DNA from 2 places in the Desulfosporosinus sp. FKA genome. Region 2 is predicted to be linked to the other one. Evidence: riboswitches for the same ligand, from Rfam matches in the RefSeq annotation. Region 2 holds a riboswitch; the other holds the start of a gene.

Region 1 (10,394 bases), on a different contig from region 2:
GGAAAAGGCCAATTCTTATTCTAGTGTTCTTGAAAGGTGCTCCTATGAGGCTGCCGGGTTAATAACTGATAATCATATATTTTATGGTGAAGCAGCTCCTGGACATAGTTCTCAATCTGCTTTTTACTAAAGTTTTCGCTTTGGGCAACCATAGCGTAATATTAAAGGTCTCCAAATGCCTTAACAGACCGATTCATCCTCATAAATTTCTAGTCTTATCTCGATTAGCCCCCATCATGACGGTGGGGGTATTTTTTTAGTTTGAGTAAATAGGGTGTTGCTTCTTACTACTGGAAAAATCATAACGTTGAATACGAATGACTATTGACGCTTTTTGCGAATCACATCTTGGACGGATTTTATTATTGTCTTTGCCGTTAAGCCCAGGATATCATGCAATTCATCATAGGGAGCACAAACGGCAAAACGATCTTTAACGCCAACTCTTTGTAAGGGAACGGGAAATTCCTCAACCAAAAGTTCAGCTACAGCGCTTCCCATTCCGCCGAGGATCGTATGTTCTTCAGCAGTGACCACGGCACCGGTTTTTCGAACTGAGCGCAGTAGTGTCTCCTCGTCTAAAGGCTTTATGGTATGAAGATTAATGACTTCAGCTGAAATTCCAAGTGAGGCAAGCTCCTCGGCTGCCTCCAGCCCTTTGGCAACCATTGCCCCAGTGGCTATGACGGTTACATCTTGTCCTTCCCTTAAGATACGGGCTTTCCCCAGCTCAAAGGGATCCTCTTCACAGGTGACAAGGGGAATCGGCAAGCGCCCGACTCGCAGATAAACCGGCCCTTGGTGCTGGGCTGCCGCTCGCACCGCTTTGCGCATTTCTATGGCATCAGCCGGCTCCACAATCATGATGCCCGGCAAAACACGCATTAGAGCAATATCTTCAAAGGGCAAATGGGTTGGGCCATCTTTGCCGGAAGAGGCGCCAATATTGTGCCCAACAATTTTTACATTTTGGTTTGCATAGGCAATCGAAATGTGGATTTCCTCCCAGCCGTTTCCGAGTAGAAAATTTGCATAGGCATTTATAAATGGAATTTTCCCGGCAACGGCGAAGCCGGCACCTGTTCCTACGATATCGGACTCTGAAATTCCTAAGTCGAAAAATCGCTCAGGGAATTTTTCTTTAAACAAATATGTCATTGAGGCTTTGGCGACGTCTGCATCGAGGACAACGATATCAGGATTCTCTTGCCCCAAGCGAACAAGTTCTTCCCCGTAAGCTTGACGTGGTGCAATCTTTGTCATTTACTTCAACTCCTCTAGTGCAATTTTTAATTCTGCATCACTGGGAGCAGCCGCATGCCAGTCGACTTGATCTTCCATGAAAGATACACCTTTTCCCTTAATCGTATGGGCGATAATCACACTTGGCCGTGTCTTGGCTTCTTGAGCTTGTGCAAAAGCCTTCTCAATCATTGCGAAATCGTGCCCATCGATTTCGAGGACATTCCAGCCAAAAGCTTTCCACTTTCCCGGCAGATCTCCTAACGATTTTACCTCGTCGAGACGACCGTCAAGCTGCAATTTGTTGTAGTCGACTATGGCGCAAACATTATCTAAATGGTAATGAGCAGCCGTTAACATAGCCTCCCAGACTTGACCCTCATGCAATTCTCCATCACCCAGCATCACATAGGCACGTTGATCAGAACCTTTAAGTTTCGCCGCTAGTGCTGCTCCATTGGCAATAGATAGACCTTGTCCCAGCGAACCTGATGCCATATCAACACCTGGGGTTGATTCACAGCTTGGATAAGCAGGAAGCCTACTCTCGGCTTCACGAAAAGTGAGAAGCTCTTCTTCCGGGAAAAAACCCCGTTCGCATAAGGCTGCATATAGTGCCGGCGCCGCATGTCCCTTAGATAAAAAGAAAAAATCCCGTTTATCCCAATGAGGGTTTTGTGGATCGACGCGGAGAACGTTCATATATAAAACGTCAAGGAGGTCTGTTGCTGACAAGCAGCCTCCTGGGTGTCCTCCCTTGGCTTTGTGGGTCATTTTCAGAATATGGCGGCGCATTCGCCGGGCAACTTCGCTAAGCTCCAAGTGGGACAATCCTTTACCCTGGATCATGGCGTTTTCCTCCTTAACTTGAATCTTTTCTGCGATCTTTTATAATTGTACTCCGCGATGAAAAAAAACGAAAGGCTGCATCAAATGGTGTGCAATCAAAACACGTTGACAAGGAGGAAATAAAGGATAATCGTGGAATGATAAAGAAGATATCTTATTGATAGTTAATTACTATTTTTATGGCAAGGAGGCAATATCTTGAGTAATTTACGCGCCCCAGAACTCTTTATTGATAAGAATGGTCTATGGTACGCTGATGGCTTGGAAATGATCAGGAAAGAAATTGTCAACTTATTTGCTTCTAATCTAAGAAAAGATGATCTTAATAACTTTAATATAGAATGGCAGAATCAATTGTACCCTGTAAAGGTAGAAGACGTCCCCTTTTTTGTTCAATCGCTAACTGTACAGGCTGATCAGATAATATTACAACTTTATGATGGGCGAAAATTCCCTCTGCCTTCAGGCAATATTTTAATCAGGAACCAGATCCCCTATATTTCGTTGTTTTGGCCGTGTGATACGAAACTGTCCCGTTCTTCCTATTGCGAGTTGTGTAAAAACTTGATCGAGCGTGATGGACAGTACTTTATTAAATACGGCGAAAAAGAATGGCTTGTTGAAGAGATAAATTAGAGTTCACTCCATAGCTTCATTTAGCAGAACCATATGAATATGATCTTGCCACTTGCCGTTAATTCGCAAATAGTTCTTGGCCAGGCCTTCGTTATAAAAACCGAGTTTTTCTACTACTCGCATCGATCGTGCATTGCGCGGCAAAATATTGGCCTCAATACGATGAAGACTTAATTTTGTAAAGGCGAATTCAATAACTTTTTTTAAGGCCTCAGTCATATAGCCTTGGTTGATTTCAGTATGATCCAATTTGTAGCCTAAATGGCATGAGAGGAAGGCCCCATGAACGATATTGCTTAAGCCAATTGATCCAATGGTTTTAGACAACGCCTCATCTTTTTTAAAAAGCCAGACCCTAAATGTATCCCCATCATTAATTTTGGACAATTCTTTGTGTAATGCTTCTCGGTGATAACGAATCGTATAAAATTCAGGTTCCTTTTTAGGTTCCCATTCCTGGAGAAACTCATCATTACGCTTATAATAATCTAAAATTAAATCGGCAAAGGATTCATCCAGAACCATTAGTATTAGTCGTTCAGTTTCTAATTGAAGCTGATTTAAAAACTCCATTTTCTCTCATCCTCCTAATTCTAAGTTGGGAGAATTAGTATATCATTTAGCTGTTTTTCGGACAAGAAAAATTGTATTACCATTTTCATGTGCCCGCCGTCTGGACCGTCAGTAGGAGCGGCATCTTTAAGAGCGGTTTCAATAGCTGTTTCCTGACCTTAAGTAATGGTGCCGGCGGTGACTAAGCTATAGAGTGCAGTTTAGAAATCATTGTCGTCCCTAGTACCAGCAAGTTAAGGGGCTGCGAGTGGAAGATGAATGCAGGTTTTATCTGCATACAAAAAAGCAGCCTCGAAGACTGCCGAATATGTGATTAACTAAATTATAAGATGCAACATCCTAAAAAGGGTGATGCCAAACCAACCTGATTGACATCACCCCCCAATTTTACGAAAAGAGACATGCCTAACTTGATGTTAGACGAGCTCTTAGAAAAAAGTCCCTCCGAATTGCTGTCCCCGGAGGGCAAATATAAGTACCATGAAAAAGACTAAGGGACTTCCCCCTTGAATGTATTATATCATGATAAACTGGAATAGCTATTGGTAATAATTGCGGTTGATTGGGATCATCTAACAATTAATAATGAAAAATCCGCAGTTTCCTGGTAAACTTGTAATTAACTAAACTTCAGTAAAGAATACTACTATATTAATCAGGAGAGTTCAATAGTATATAAAAGTAAGACCCTGGCCCAATAGATTTGCTAGGTTTCTCTTTAGCAATTTATAAACGGAAAGGGGGACAGAATTGTGAGCTGAAATCTGGAAAGTTAGAAAGGGAAATCTGGATACACGAGGCCAAGCGAAACTTTCGCAAATTCAGGTGAGGAGGAATTAGTGATGAACTGGAAGTATGAGGAGCGACGTATATATGCAACCGATGAAAAAGGTGAACTAATGTGTGAAGCAACATTTGTTTCCAAGGAAAACGGTGAGCTGGATATAGACCATACTTATGTAAATCCAAGCTTGAGAGGGCAAGGTATGGCCGGTAAGATGATGCAGGTTGTAGCTGATTATTTAAGAGAAAAAGGTCTTAAGGCTTCGGCTACGTGTAGCTATGCTAATAGCTGGTTGAAAAGACACGAAGAAGGGTATGCGGATATCTTATCAAAGGATATGGCTGATCAAGCCGCTGCTTGTAAAATTAATGCGAAGCATTAAGATCTTTTAATTAGAATTGACAAAAGCGAAATTTGCAACTAGTATATTAATCATTGACAAACAATTAATTGAATAAATCTCTTATCGAGAGTGGTGGAGGGACTGGCCCGATGAAGCCCAGCAACCAGCGTAAGTATGGTGCTAAATCCTGTAGGAGTATTCCTAACAGATGAGAGTTATAAATATCTCTTCATGTTAGAGGAGATATTTTTTATTTTGGCAAAAATTAACATTTCCTAAAAGAGAGGTGCTTTTCATGGATGATATAATTTGGTTTCCCGTTACAAATTATGAAAAACAACGTATCAGACGTATCTGTGATTTAACTGGAATGACTCAACAAGAATGGTTTGAGGAGGCCTTGAAAAAATCCGAAAGGGATCTAGTTTCATTGACTGCCGAGAAAAAAGTTGTTTTGTATGGCACTGTGTTAGGAAAGAAATTGGAGTTAAAATTGAGCTAGTTGTTAAAGGATCATAAATAAGTAGTTGACAGGAGATAACTGCGTGCCTAAAGGTAAACTAGGTTTGTTCAATGTTAGATTTTTTTGCGAAATTGGCATTGGATTTCGGAGGAAATTGACGAAATATGTAGAAATTAAGATACAAGTTGACATTGAATTGGGCATATGAGTTAACGGCATCAATCGGCTGTTTGGTTTACTTTGCGAAAGAGGAGTGGATCTTAAAATTAAAAAGAAAATAAAATTATTTGCTATCTTCCTAATTCCTTTTGCTGGATTGTTTTTTGGATCGTTTATATACTACAACTATAAAATAAACCATTTGGAACCGGGTAACTATGCTGGTAAATATCTACTTAATGTTGACGCCTCAAACAGCACTGAAAAGAAAATTGATCAATTATTATCTCAGCGCTTCATGTCGAGTGAGGGGCTGCTGACAAGCTGTCAGGGTGTGGGAACAGAAAGTGACAGGTATATTCTTTTAGAATCCCAGGGTCAACTTATAGAGTATGCTCTGCTTGTTAAGGATAAAAATCTGTTTGAATCTGTTCTTAATAACCTGCAAACGTATTTTACAGCCCCCAAAGGATATTATTACTGGCGGCTAAATTTGCAGAAGAAACAACCGGACAATGCAACAGCCTTGGTTGATCAACTTAGAGTATTGAGGAGTCTAGACGAAGCAAGTACTGACTTTGGCGAGCCAACTTATAAAATCAAAGCTTTTTTCATGGCCTTTAATCTCTATAGATATAATCGGGACAAAAATGTATTTTGCGACAGCTACGATGGCAGAATAGGAAAAGCAGAACAAAAGATTTCTTTATTCTATATCGATCCGGTGGGATTGCAAACCTTATCTAAAGATTTTCCTCCAGCCAAGCAATCGGTTCGCAGTACTTTAGATATTCTTAAAAATGCCCCTCGTAATAATCAGGGCTTTTTCCCGTCCAATTATAATTTGCAGACTGGAAGTTATGTCTGGCCGGAAAAGTTCACCACTGTCGAACAATTATATACGATTGATTACGCTCAGAAGGCCGGGGTGAATGTTAATACGTTCATAGATTTTCTGCATAAAAGTATTCAGGCGAACGGTAAGATTTTCAGTACCTATCATGCAGATGGCAGTCCAGACGGCCTTGATGATTCAGCAGCGGTTTATGCGTTAGCGGCACGGATTTTTCATCAGGCTGGGGATAATAAGGATGAGCAATGGTGTTATGAACGAATGCTCGCCTACCGCATTTCAGATCAACCTGAATTGCAGGGGGCCTTTGGTTATGAGACGGCTAAATCAGCGTTTGCTTTTGATCAAATGGAAGCTTTGTTAACACTGCATCAAGAAGGGAAGACTATAAAGCAATAAAATGTTAGAACATAAAAATAAAGCAATTCGCAAAGATTACTTTTTTTTTGCAGAGATTTTTCTTCTTTGGTTAGTTTTATTAGCCATTAATATGTCCACAATTCCAGGGGCCAATCTTTCCACATTCGTGCTAATGGGCTGTACCGTAGCCGCCCTATTAATTGGTTATAGTTTTGGCTCCATGACTGGGCTTATTACGTCCTTAGTGTTTGTCTTTGTCTACGGTTCATATTTAATTTACAATGTTCTGGTGAGCGGCAGTATAACTGAGCTTAAGGTGCAATATGTTGTTTGGCTGTTCGTCGTTCCTTTGGGTTCCTATTTAGCGGGACAGATGAGTGCTTATGTAACTGGCCTTTTCTGGCAGTTGGAAAGAAAGTCAGATCTTGAAGAGTTTATCACCATAGATGCACAAACTAAATTTCTTAATCACAAGGCTTTTTTTGCTAAGCTGGAAGAGGAAATGTCCCGCTCCCGGCGATTTGAGCAACCTTTAACCCTTATTATAATCGTTCTCGTCAATGAGACAGAGATGCGCACAGTTTACGGCCGAGATGGAATGAGCCAAATCACTCTTGAAATGGCGAGAGTCATCGAGGAACATACTCGCATCATAGATGTTAAGGGTTGTATCGATGAAAAAACTACTGCCATAATTCTTCCGGGCACTCCTGGTGAAGGAGCAGCAGTTGTAATTGAAAAGCTTAATAATTCCTTAGACAGAATTAGCGTCAACATAAATGGGAAACACAAAATTATAAAACTAAGGGTTCGATTGGGAAAAGCAGAAGTTAGGAAAGGTGAGGACGATATTTTTGCTCTTTATGACCGTGCCGTGGAAGAAACTAAGTATGATCTTGGCTAGTCTTTTGCTATTTCTTATAACTGTTTTTGTTCCCACAGCCCAAGGGGATACCGCCGAAAACGATCTGATGTCACAGCTTCAGCCGAAAGCTGTGATTCTTTATGAAAGCAGGACAAGGTTTGGTGAAAGTTTTCCTCTTGTTAGTGCCTTAGAAGAATATTTAGGACACTTTAATGTTCAAGTTGAAGAATTAGAACGTTCAAAATGGACTCCCGGCAGTTTAAAGGGATTTGACTATATCTTTTATTTAGGTGACAATAAGGCGAATCTGCCGAAAAGTATGCTTTCAGAAATGAGCAGAGCACGTAAATTGTTTTGGTTCGAGCAGAATATTCAACAGTACTCAAACTATAAGAAATGGGTCGGCTTTCAAAGTCTAGGTCAACAACGTGATTTTGTATCGCTTCATTATCGAGGAGTGGATCTTCCCATTGATCCCGCTGCAAAATTCAATGTTGCCTATCCAGCTGGTGCGAAAAACCTAGTCACTGCCGATAATTTACAACATACTATTCCTTTTGTTTGGAAAATGGACAATGTTGTATATGTAAGCAGACTGGATTTTCAGACGCCTTTGAACTTAATTTTGGGCGGAATTTTAGAAGATACCTTAAGTGGGAATCTCGTTGAGAGTCGGCAAGTATTATTGAGAATTGAGGACGTTCAGCCCCTCACTCCCTCCGCTGCCGTGGCTAAGTTAATAACCACTTTAGCGGCCGCGCGAGTTCCTTTCGCCCTGACTGTGACTCCTGCCGTAAACGTAGGGGGAAAAACGGTTACTTTGGCAGACTATCCGCAATTAGTTAAAGTCCTTAAAACCGCAGAAGCAAATGGGGGATGCCTAATTCTCAAAGGATATGAGGCCACGAATGACAATGAATTGGAGTATTGGAATACTGCTGACGATAAACCTCTTGCAGAGGACAAAGAAACTCTTGCTCTAAGCAAGATAAGACAAGGCATTGAACTCTTAGCAGGGTTAGATTTGTATCCGCTGGCCTTTGAAGTGCCGGGTTCAGCCATGTCTTCCCGCGGCTATAAGACTTTAGCCCGGAATTTTACGACGTTGTCCGGTCAGGTTCAGCTTTCTGATACCTCATCCTCTGTATCTGTTAACGTTCCTTTTACATATCAATCACAACGGGCAGGGATGTTGGTGTATCCCAACAATCTTGGCTATTATGATCCGAAACTGTTAGACCCTGCCGGAACGATTCTGGAACAAGCTCGTCAATTATCGGTGGTTCCTGATTGCACTGCCGGCCTTTTTTTTCATAGCTACTTGCCGCCTGAAAAGCTGTTGCCTATAATAAAGGGTTTGAGCCAACTGAAATACCGGTTTGTGGATCTGCGAACTACAACTTACCGGGTAACTACTCCTCATGTATCGATTACAAGTGAGAATGGGCACCGCCGCATAAAATCGGATATTCCAGCCATATCCATTGACCAATCCCTAAGTGGTTTGAGATTATCAGTACGTAATTGGTTTTATGTACTGGCTTCGTTACTTTTAATTATTCTGTCACTATTTCTCTTGATCCTGTCTCGAATCCGTCGGAGCAAAAGCATTTTGTACGAAAAAAGGAGGAGTTAAAGTGGGAAGCCTTACTTTGACGGATTGGTTATTTATTTCAACGGTTTTGGCCATTTGGGTGCTCCTCTTTTACCACGTGATTCTAACGTTTGCCGGATATCGCCAGTTTGTGGCATCATTTTCAGAAGAAGAAGATTCTCCGGGCATTAGTTTAGAGTCTTACCCGACAGTATCGGTTCTTGTTCCTGCTCATAATGAAGAACAAGTAATTGGCCGTACTGTAGAAGCTTTAGCAAGATTGGAATATCCTAAAGACCGTATTGAAATCATTGTTGTCAATGATAGTTCCACAGATGGAACTGGTAATGTACTGGCCGAAAAACAGAAAGTGTATCCGTTTTTAAAAATTGTTACGATTAACCCTCCTTTAGGAGCCAAAGGTAAGTCTAACGCCCTTAACCAAGGTTTTCTTGCTTCAAGCGGTGAGTATATTGTTATCTATGATGCGGATAATACTCCTGAAAGGCGAGCGGTTCGCAGATTAGTGGAGAGGATTGTAAACGATCCTGAACTCGGCGCTGTCGTTGGGAAGTTTCGCACGCGCAACAAGAACGCTAATATCCTTACCCGCTTTGTTAACATTGAAACTCTAAATTTCCAATGGACTGTTCAAGCGGGTCGCTGCAGTCTATTTGGCCTGACAACAATTACGGGAACAAACTTTTTGATTAGGCGCAGCATCTTAGAAAAAATTGAAGGTTGGAATATCAAAGCATTAACCGAGGATACTGAGTTGACCGTTCGGTTATATGACGAGGGCTACTACATTACTTGGGTGCCTGATTCTGTAACCTGGGAGCAAGAACCGGAGAAATGGAGGATCTGGATCAAGCAGCGAACTCGCTGGGCTCGCGGAAACTTAGGCGTTATTAATTACTATATTCGTAACATCTTTAAGTTAAGAAACAAACGTATCGCCGGAGACATCATTTATTTCTTTTTTACCTATGGTATTTTCTTCTTTTCGATTCTAGTTTCAGATGCGATTTTTCTTCTTGGTTTATTGGGAAGAAGCAATTTAACCCTCACAGGACCATTTACGATTATCTGGTTTATGGCCTATGCTATGTTTATCTTCGAATCGTTCATTTCTGTAAACTTCGAATCGGGTGAGGGAACATTCCTCAATCTTCTTCTTATTTGCCTTATGTATTTTACCTATTGTCAGTTGTGGCTTTTTGTCGTTGTAAAGGCAACAATTTCAGCAATTAGCGATCGGATTTCGGGGACCAATGCACGTTGGTATAAGACCGAACGGTCAGGAGGTTAGGAAACGGTGTCTAAGAAACTTATCACACTAGCATTGGTGCTAATCTTACTTCTATTTCCGTCTGGTGTTAGGGCCGCTGAAGTGCCTAGGCAAGAACTATCTAATCTCACCTTATTTTCCACTGAGCAAGTATTTAAAGCGCCTTTTAATCAGGCAACGTATTACTTTACCTTACAGCCCTATTTTCAAGTCAGCGGACATTGCTTTTTGGACTTATTTTATACTCATTCCGATATTCTTGATTATGAAGCTTCCAACATTAGCGTTCTCGTCAATGGGGTACCTATTGCCAGTCGAGGGTTTTCGCAGGAAGACACAAAAAATGGATCATGGCGGGTGGATTTGCCGGCTCGGAGCTTCG
Region 2 (10,394 bases):
CTGTCGTTATTATCGATGACAGGCGTTATGGTCATTTCTTCGTTATAACAAGATCCATCAGCTCGACGATTAATTAACTCTCCATGCCAGGTTTTACCTTCGAGAATGGTTCGCCATAAATTTTGATAGAAAATCTTATCCTGATGTCCTGAAGAAATAAAGCTCATAGTCTTTCCCAGAATGTCATTCAGGGAGTACCCGGATAATCTGGCAAAAGCGGGATTGGCCCAAAGTATTTCTCCCGCTCGATTAGTGATAATAATGGAACTTGCAGCAGCAACAAGCGCCTTATTTTGAAGTTGAAGTTGGCCCTGGTTTTCTGACGTCCAGAGTACTAATGCCAGCTGATCTGCAAGGGATTGAATGAGGTTAACTCTGGAAGGGGTAAAATAGTCTTCGCTTGAGGCATACAAGACCAAAGCACCTATCGTTTTTCCTTTTGTTGTTAAAGGAAAGGCCCCTTCCGACCGAATGGAAAGTTCTGAGTAGATTGGCCACCAGGGATAATCCAGAGCATTTTGCCAAACATCATGGATCTGAGGTTTACCGGTTCGTATTGCTTTTTCAAATCCGCAAGATTCTTTACGGTTATTGTTCCATAGCATTTGTATTTTAGCAGAATGGCCCGAAAGATCTGCTTGTGCCACTAAAGTTAAAGAACCTTTTTTTCCTTGGAGTCCAATGATTGCTAACGGGTACCCGAAAGTATGCACTAATTCATTGCAAGGATATTGTAAAATATCTGTTAACGGTTGTTCTTCCAACACACGCTTAGTAATCCCATAAAGGATTCTTTCTCTGTATTCCGTGTATTGAATCTGGGTAATGTCGCTGAGAGTCGTTAAAACCCGGACCGAAGACTTATAATCTGAGGGCAGCACAAGACTGCGAATACTCAGCCAGCATGGGTATGGAGTAAACCGATGAAGAATTCTAATCTCACCTGTTTGCTCCGAAGACTTATGGATAGTCTTAAGCGCATGTTCCCGCCATATTAGAAACTTCCCGTCTTCACAAGTCCATTTTGTTGGATTTTTTATATAGTCTTCAGACTTTAATTCACTTAAGCCTGCTGCCAATAATTCTTTGGCAGCCGGATTTGCACTAAGAATAATCCCATTTTCGTCCTGCAGTAAAACTCCCTCTCGAACAGCGGCGAAAATAGTCTCTAACAGCGACACCTTTTCAGCTAAAGCAGACGTCATAACCTGATATTGAAATTCACTTTTTATAAACGTTTCCATTCGATACCTCCACAACGGAAAGGCCTTTTTGGGGTAATGGTTTCCGATCTTATCCGACAGTCGTGCTAAAATTATATACATTATTCGACATAAATTGACCTACACCTTTTAATAGTTTAAATTTTTCAAAGATCTCTGCCAATTTTCTTTCATATCGACAATGGACTCGTTCAACTAAAGCTGATGAGAACTACTCCCACTTGTAGCCTCCCACTTGTAGAAATGTGAGCGGTTTGGCAGCAGCTTGTATCAAAATTGCCGCAACTTACATAAAAGTAGTACTAGGGAGTCCTATAATCTTAGAATCTGCATATTAAAACTAATAAGGAGATATCCATAAACTACTAATAATTGCTTGTTTCAAAATATTGATCAACAAAAAATATTTACAAACATTCAAGCAATCATTATAATGTTTATGAAGTAAACTAAATAAGGGGGAATACCTTTTGAACCGTATCACCCACCAAAACTTCTGCAATCTGGATTGTCACATTCCCCCTCACCGGTCAAAGGAATTGTCTCACTCGCTTGCGCAAATGGAAGGCGTAACGCCTATATTTAAGGCACTTGCTGATGAAACGCGGGTAAAAATTATTTATGCCTTACTCCAAGAGCCAAACCTTTGCGTTTGCGATCTTGCCCAGATTACAGATTTAACGGTCTCAGGAGCTTCTCACCATTTACGCTTGCTTAAAAACTTGGGACTTGCTCGATCTCATAAAGAGGGCAAACACGTGCACTATTGTATCCATGATGAGCACGTTAAAATCATCTTAGAAGAAGCACTCAACCATTGTAACCACCTCCCAAGATAACAACCTTTGGAAATAATTTGGCATAATACGTCAAGTGGAGGATGAAAATGAGTAGAGTTTTAAATATCGGATTAGACGTAGGTTCCACGACAGTAAAACTTGTCGTGCTCGATAAGAATCGAACGATAGTCTACAAAAATTATTTAAGGCATTTTTCCAATATTCGTAATACAGTGGTTATGATGCTTGAGGATGCCAAAGCAATTCTCCAAGGACATGCTTTAACCTTAATGGTCACCGGTTCGGGAGGATATAACATTTCTCAAACATTAGATGTTCCCTTTATTCAGGAAGTCATGGCATGCTCTAACGCCATAAAACTGGTTATTCCCAAGACTGATGCTGCCATCGAACTAGGCGGTGAAGATGCTAAGGTCACTTATTTTGGTGATTCTCTTGAACAACGAATGAACGGAACCTGTGCCGGAGGAACCGGAGCTTTTATCGACCAGATGGCCTCATTACTGCAAACAGATGCTCTGGGATTAAATGAATTAGCTAAAAATCATAAAACTATTTATCCCATTGCTTCACGCTGTGGCGTATTTGCAAAAACTGATATTCAACCCTTGCTTAATGAGGGGGCTGCTAAAGAGGATATTGCCGTTTCTGTCTTCCAAGCTGTTGTCAATCAAACCATTAGTGGTTTGGCTCAAGGACGCCCGATTACGGGTAACGTGGCTTTTTTGGGCGGTCCTTTGTTTTTCCTTTCGGAACTTAGGAAACGTTTTATTGAAACCTTGCATTTAGATGACCAAAGTATTATTTTCCCCGATGACTCTCAATACTTCGTGGCCATCGGTGCTGCACTTTCCTCACGAAATCAACAGCCTTTTACTCAAGAGTGTTTATATGAACGAGCACCGATGATCTATAAAATAAGCAATGACGAAAATGCGGAGTTAAATCCCCTCTTCAAAGATACTGAGGAGTATGAGACTTTCAAGAAAAGACACGCAGAGAATAGAGTCAAACGTGTGGATTTAGAGACTTATCAAGGGAATGCTTACCTGGGCATTGATGCCGGATCAACAACAACGAAACTAGCCCTGATTGATGAGCAGGGAGGCTTGCTTTATTCCTTCTATGACAGTAATCAAGGGAATCCCCTTGAATCAACTGCTAACGCTTTAAAAAACCTTTATCAAAAACTAAATCCAAATATTAAAATTCGTAATTCAGCTGTTACCGGCTATGGAGAACATCTCATTAAAGCAGCTCTCAAAGTCGACATTGGAGAAATTGAAACGGTAGCCCATTATACAGCCGCGAACTTTTTTCTTCCCGGCGTTGATTTCGTGTTGGATATCGGTGGACAAGATATGAAGAGCTTGGTCATCCGTAATGGAGTTATCGAATCCATCACTTTAAATGAAGCTTGTTCATCAGGATGCGGCTCGTTTGTGGAGACTTTTGCCCAATCTCTGAATATGAGTGTCCAAGAATTTGCTAAGATCGGCCAAGAATCGAAACATCCGGTCGACCTCGGTACACGGTGTACTGTCTTCATGAACTCCAAGGTTAAACAAGTCCAGAAAGAAGGCGCTGAGGTCAGCGATATTTCAGCCGGTATTGCGATATCTGTGATTAAAAACGCCCTTTTCAAAGTCATCCGCTTACGAAACGCTGATGAACTGGGGCAAAAGATTGTTGTCCAGGGAGGAACATTCTATAATGATACGGTCCTGAGAGCCCTCGAACAACTCGTAAATCGTGAAGTCGTACGACCTGATATTGCCGGAATTATGGGTGCTTTTGGTGCTGCGCTGATTGCCAAAGATCGCTTCGAGACCAGCTATCAGACAACTCTCCTGCCTCTTGCCGAACTTCAAGAACTATCTTCGGAAACCTCTATGAAGCGATGCGGCCTGTGCGGAAATAACTGCTTAGTCACAATTCGGCGTTTTTCCAACGGCAATGAATTTTTCTCTGGAAATCGCTGTGAACGTGGTGAAGGCAAAACCATCACCAAATCCGAAATCCCGAACCTCTTCACCTATAAATACAAGCGAGTATTTAACTATATCCCCTTAGTGCCCGAGAAAGCTGTTCGAGGTACCATCGGAATTCCCAGAGTCTTAAATATTTATGAAGATTACCCCTTCTGGTTTACTTTCTTTACCGAATTAAAGTATCGAGTCATTCTTTCCGGGCGATCCTCGAAACCGCTTTATGAAAAAGGTATGGATACAATACCTTCGGAATCGGCTTGTTATCCAGCTAAACTTGCCCATGGTCATATTGCTGATTTAGTGAAAAAAGGGATAACTAAAATCTTCTATCCTTGCATACCCTACAATCGTCAAGAAGACCCATCATCCAATAATCATTACAATTGTCCTATCGTTACCTCTTATCCGGAAACGATTAACGCCAACATGGACATCCTGAGAAGCCCGAAGATAACGTTTTATCACCCGTTTTTTCCTCTTGATAATCCACACAGAATGGGTAAACGTTTAATTGAGGAGTTAGCACCGGAAGGAATTCCAAGCAGAGAAATTCTTAAAGCGATGGAAAAAGCCTATGCGGAATTAGACAATTATAAAAAGGACTCCCGGCAAAAGGGAGAAGAAGCCCTTCAATATATTAAAGACCATCAAATAAAGGGTATCGTTCTGGGGGGAAGGCCTTATCATCTTGATCCTGAAATTAATCATGGAATTCCGGAGATGATTCAATCCTACGGGTTTGCCGTCTTATCTGAGGACTCCATTAGTCATCTTAACCAGGTTGAACGGCCTTTGCGGATTGTCGACCAGTGGGTATACCATACAAGGCTTTACGCCGCGGCAAGCTATGTCGCCCAACAGAGTTCTCTGGAGTTGATCCAGTTAAACTCCTTCGGATGCGGGTTAGACGCAGTCACTACGGACCAAGTCAAAGAAATTCTCGAAGCTTACGGCAAGATTTATACCGTCATCAAAATTGACGAAATTAATAATTTAGGGGCTGCCCGAATTCGTGTACGTTCTTTAATTGCTGCCATCAATGAACGTGACAAACGTCAGGTAACCCCAGAAAAGTTAATCACAAGACCTCCTCGCGTCATCTTTACTATGGAAATGAAAAAAAATCATACTCTCTTAGTCCCCCAAATGTCCCCCATTCACTTTCAGTTTTTTCAAACCGGCTTTGAAATGGCAGGCTATACTATCGAAATTTTACCTTCCGTCGATAAATCAGCCATTGATGAAGGCCTAAAATACGTGCATAATGATGCTTGCTATCCGGCTATTATTGTCGTTGGACAAATCATGAAAGCTTTAAATTCCGGCAAGTATGATTTAAACAACACCTCGGTAATTATTTCTCAAACCGGCGGAGGATGCCGGGCAACCAACTATATTGCTTTTATCCGTAAGGCCTTGGCAGACGCCCATTTGGGACACGTCCCAGTTGTGGCATTAAATACAGGAAATTCATCAAGCTTAGAGCAAAATCCAGGCTTTAAAATAACGCTTCCGATCTTTAAAAAAGTAATGCAGGGCTTGATCTATGGCGACCTCTTGATGCGTGTTCTTTATCGAGTACGCCCTTACGAACAAGAACCAGGCTCTGCCAATCACTTATACGAATCATGGGTGAAGCGTTGTCAAGAATCTTTAAAAACAGGTAATACCAAGGAATATGAGAAGAACATTCGACAAATTGTCCAGGACTTTGACACTCTCCCCATTCATGAGGATTGGGTTAAACCTAAAGTTGGCGTCGTAGGTGAAATTCTTGTCAAATTCCATCCCACTGCCAATAACAACATTGTAGAACTGCTGGAGTCTGAAGGCGCTGAGGCAGTTGTACCTGACCTCGCAGACTTTCTTTTATACGGAGCCTTTGATAATCGTATCAAATATAAACAACTGTCCGGTAGTTTTTGGCGAATGGTATCCGGCGATTTCACTATCGGTCGGATAGAAGCCTTTCGGCGAGAGATGAAAAAAGCCCTTAATGCCAGCAAACGATTTACAGCTCCCAAACCTATCGAAGAAATTGCCAAGTATGCTTCAAACCATCTTTCCCTTGCCAATCAATCAGGAGAAGGCTGGTTTCTGACCGGAGAAATGGTTGAATTGATTCGCAGCGGAGTCAATAATATCGTTTGTTTGCAGCCCTTTGCCTGCTTACCAAACCATATTACGGGAAAAGGTATGGTTCGTGAACTCCGCCGCTCTTATCCCGCGTCCAACATTGCACCCATTGACTACGATCCCGGAGCCAGTGAAGTCAATCAGCTTAATCGGATTAAATTAATGCTGTCAGTCGCCATGGAGAACCTCTAAATTGAACAGCGTCAACTAATTTAATCTTGACAGAAAAAGTAGTTTATTATATATTAGCTGTATTATCTTCAATCCAAGTAAATATTGAATCTCTTATCAAGAGCGGCGGAGGGACTGGCCCTATGATGCCCGGCAACCGATAGCAAAACGCTATAAGGTGCTAATTCCAGCAGAACCCTAGGTTCTGAGAGATGAGAGCAGCGTGTTAAATACTTAACGACCGCTTCTCTGAAGCGGTCGTTTTCTTTTTTTATCAATAACTTCGCTGAACTTACCCTCTCCTAATAACCTAAAAACTCAAACGGCAGTGAATCAAGAGCCTCAAAAGTGCTTGAAAATTACCGTCACGAAAAACCTATTCAGAAAAGGAGAGAAATGCAATGACTGAAAAACGCCAATTTGGATTTGAAACTGTTTCTTTACATGGAGGGCAAAGTCCCGATTCAGCAACTAATTCCCGTGCCGTTCCCATCTACCAAACCTCTTCCTTTGTTTTCAATGACACAGAACATGCTGCTAACCTCTTCGCCTTAAAGGAATCCGGCAACATTTATTCTCGGATCATGAATCCGACGCAAGATGTTTTTGAACAGCGCCTTGCCCTCCTTGAAGGAGGCGTAGGGGCCTTGGCCACATCATCTGGACAAGCGGCTATTACGTATGCCATCCTTAACATCGCCCAAGCCGGGGATGAAATTGTTGCTTCGGGCTCTCTTTACGGCGGTACGTATACCTTGTTTGCCTATACCTTGGCTAAACTGGGGATTAAAACTCACTTTGTAAACGGCGATCACCCGGAAGAATTTCGGGCTAAAATTACGGAACGAACGAAAGCTCTCTATACCGAAACCATTGGCAATCCTCAAATCAATGTAGCCGACATTACGAAACTTGCCTCTATCGCTCACGAAAATAATCTTCCGCTCATCGTGGACAATACCTTTGCCTCCCCTTACTTATGCCGTCCTATTGAACATGGCGCTGATATCGTCGTTCATTCGGCAACGAAGTTTATCGGCGGACACGGGACATCTATTGGAGGAGTCATTGTTGATTCCGGAAATTTCAACTGGCATAACGGCAAATTCCTCGGGCTGAGCGAGCCAGATCCCAGCTACCATGGAATTGTTTATACCGAAGCCTGCGGCAGAGCCGCTTATATTACCAAGGCACGAGTATCCCTTCTGCGTGATACAGGAGCTGCTCTATCCCCTTTTAACTCCTTCCTATTTTTACAGGGCTTAGAAACCCTTCCCCTTCGTATGGAACGGCATGTGGAAAACGCGCAAAAGGTGGCAGAATTTCTAAACCGACATCAGTTCGTCACTTGGGTAAATTATCCCAGCCTGACTGACAGTCCCTATCACACCCTTGCCCAAAAATACTTGCCCAAAGGTGCCGGTTCAATCTTTACCTTTGGCGTAAAAGGCGGTCTACGTGAGGGAGAAAAATTCATCAACAAGCTGCAGTTGTTTTCACATCTAGCCAACGTGGGAGATGCCAAATCACTTGTTATTCACCCGGCAAGCACCACTCATCAGCAGCTTGATGAGGCCTCCCAGCGCGCTGCCGGAATATCACCCGATATGATTCGCCTCTCTATCGGCTTAGAGACTATTGATGACCTCCTTTATGATCTGGACCAAGCTCTTAGTGCCAGCCAGAATTAAGTAATATGTACTCAAAATTCATATGATAGAACCTCCTGTTTATCACAATCTGAGTGCTGACAACAAATCTGCAGAGCTTCCAAATACTTTTAATTTTTACTAAAAATCCTTTATCTTGCAGTTGAAACGGAGGTTTAGTTAAATGCCGATTAAAATCCCGGAACATTTACCGGCTATGGAAATACTCAATCAAGAAAATATTTTCGTCATGGGATACGAACGTGCTTTTCACCAAGATATTCGTCCCTTAAAAATTGTAATCCTTAATCTTATGCCCCGTAAGGAAACTACAGAAACTCAACTCTTAAGACTGCTTGGAAATTCTCCCTTGCAAGTCGAAATAGTTCTTTTGCGAATTGAAAGCCATCATTCCAAAAACACCTCTCAGGAACACTTAGATGCTTTTTATCAAAGCTTCACCGATATTAAAAACCATAACTATGATGGCATGATTATTACAGGGGCACCGGTAGAACACTTGGACTTCGAAGAGGTTACCTACTGGAAGGACCTCCAGGAAATTATGGATTGGACAACAACTCACGTCACCTCCACGTTTCACATATGCTGGGGGGCTCAGGCCGGATTGTATCACCATTATGGCATCCCAAAATACCCTTTGCCGGAGAAAATGTTTGGTGTCTTTAAACACGATGTCAATAGGAGCGGTTTTAACGGTATGCAGCTCTTAAGGGGGTTCGATGACGAATTCTATGTTCCCCACTCTCGTCACACGGAAACCAAACGCAGTGACCTTGCTGAACATCCCGAACTAGAGATATTATCCGAGTCCAGCGAAGCAGGAGTATACATTGTGGTTTCCAGGGATCGACGCCACATCTTTGTCACCGGTCATTCTGAGTATGATACCTTAACCCTGAAAGAAGAATATGACCGTGATCTTGCCAAAGGTCTCCCGCTGGCTCTTCCCAAGAACTACTTCCCTAACGACGATCCCACAAAAATTCCTGTCCACAGATGGCGCTCACATACAAATTTACTATTTCAGAACTGGTTGAATTATTACGTCTACCAAGAAACACCCTATGATCTTGGCGGTATGCTGTCGCGCTGAAGGATGGACTCTATCAGCGAAGATGTATGGGAACCCCCCCGCTTAAAAGAAGTGAAAAAGGCGCACTCCAAATGTTGGATCTCCAATATTTGAGGTGTGCCTTTTTTATAACCAGAATTGTAGAGGAACCATTTGTAAATGATGACAAACGTTTTATGGCTTGGCGGACTCCCTAAGCGGCTTTAATTTTTAAAGTGAATCACGTCATAGATCTCTAAAAGCTGGGAATGCTATTTTAGAAATAACAAACATAGGAAAGGAAGCAACAAATTTGACATCAATACAAGATAAATCTTCTAAAATGTCGGCATTTTCTTTAACGATGTTGGCTATCGGGAGTATCATTGGCGCAGGAATGTTTCTGGGAGTGGGCTTAACAATCAGGCTTTCTGGCCCTTCTATTATTCTTGCTTATGCCATCATGGGAATCTTGATGTATTTTAACTTATCTTTTTTGGCTGAACTCTCCTTACTCGACCCGGAGAAAGGTTCATTTCAAACCTATGCGGCCAAAGCTTTTGGTCCGGGAGTAGGGTTTATTATCGGCTGGCTATACTGGATCTCAGGAATTCTTGTCATGTCCAGTGAGGCAACTGCTGCCGCAATTTTCAGCGCTCTCTGGTTTCCGGGAATTCCTCTCTGGGCTTTTATTGTTATTTATACAGTCATTCTGACCGGAGTCAATCTTTCAGATCCACGAGGATTTGGCAAATTGGAATCAGGTCTGGCGATTGTGAAGGTAATTGCCCTAATTGGGTTTATCATATTAGGTATCGTTCTTGTCTTTTTTCCTCTCTTCGGAGGTGCCCCGGGCTGGCACAACATCTCTAATACCCCTTTCTTTGTTCATGGTTTATCTGGGTTCGCAGGTTCCCTCTTACTTGTTTTTTATGCCTATTCAGGCACTTCAGTAGTTGGATTGGCAATCACAGAATCCTCCGATCCTGAAAAAACAGTGCCCAAGGTGGTGCTTATTACCTCATTTTTAGTAACAACCTTTTACGTTATTTCTGTTTTATTCCTTATCCTGCTCCACCCGTGGACCACTTACAATGCCAGTACCAGTCCCTATGTCAGCGCTTTGTTGCCTTACAAAATCCCCATCGTCCAATCTATTATGAATTTCGTCATTCTTACCGCAACATTATCGGCAATGAGCGCCAGCATGTATGGAACATCTCGTATGTTAAACGCCCTTGCCCAACAAGGAGAAGCACCGCACCTTTTTAATAAAGTTACTAAAAAGGCGGTCCCCAGGCGCGCCCTGCTGTTTACAAACGTCTTTCTAGTAGGTATTGCTTTCCTCT

Evidence for each region. A riboswitch is a leader RNA that binds a small molecule or an ion and turns the genes downstream of it on or off. The one in region 2 is predicted to bind S-adenosylmethionine.
Region 1: it holds a riboswitch for S-adenosylmethionine, as region 2 does, so the genes downstream of both, B5771_RS23315 (hypothetical protein) here and B5771_RS01270 (homocysteine synthase) in region 2, are expected to answer to the same signal.

What each region holds. Positions count from the first base shown of each region.
Region 1 covers NZ_NAHZ01000034.1:438,565-448,958, reverse strand. The annotation lists gene B5771_RS23345 (hypothetical protein) at 1-130, shown strand, start outside; gene B5771_RS23340 (transketolase family protein) at 322-1,263, opposite strand; gene B5771_RS23335 (transketolase) at 1,264-2,091, opposite strand; gene B5771_RS23330 (DUF1285 domain-containing protein) at 2,290-2,727, shown strand; gene B5771_RS23325 (GNAT family N-acetyltransferase) at 2,731-3,300, opposite strand; gene B5771_RS23320 (GNAT family N-acetyltransferase) at 4,143-4,466, shown strand; SAM riboswitch class I at 4,545-4,642, shown strand; gene B5771_RS23315 (hypothetical protein) at 4,723-4,929, shown strand; gene B5771_RS23310 (hypothetical protein) at 5,144-6,301, shown strand; gene B5771_RS23305 (diguanylate cyclase) at 6,303-7,166, shown strand; gene B5771_RS23300 (DUF2334 domain-containing protein) at 7,153-8,763, shown strand; gene B5771_RS23295 (glycosyltransferase) at 8,765-10,033, shown strand; gene B5771_RS23290 (cellulose biosynthesis cyclic di-GMP-binding regulatory protein BcsB) at 10,040-10,394, shown strand, end outside.
Region 2 covers NZ_NAHZ01000010.1:40,542-50,935, forward strand. The annotation lists gene B5771_RS01255 (EAL domain-containing protein) at 1-1,244, opposite strand, end outside; gene B5771_RS01260 (metalloregulator ArsR/SmtB family transcription factor) at 1,694-2,062, shown strand; gene B5771_RS01265 (2-hydroxyacyl-CoA dehydratase) at 2,110-6,342, shown strand; SAM riboswitch class I at 6,433-6,540, shown strand; gene B5771_RS01270 (homocysteine synthase) at 6,723-8,012, shown strand; gene metA (homoserine O-succinyltransferase) at 8,155-9,087, shown strand; gene B5771_RS01280 (amino acid permease) at 9,359-10,394, shown strand, end outside.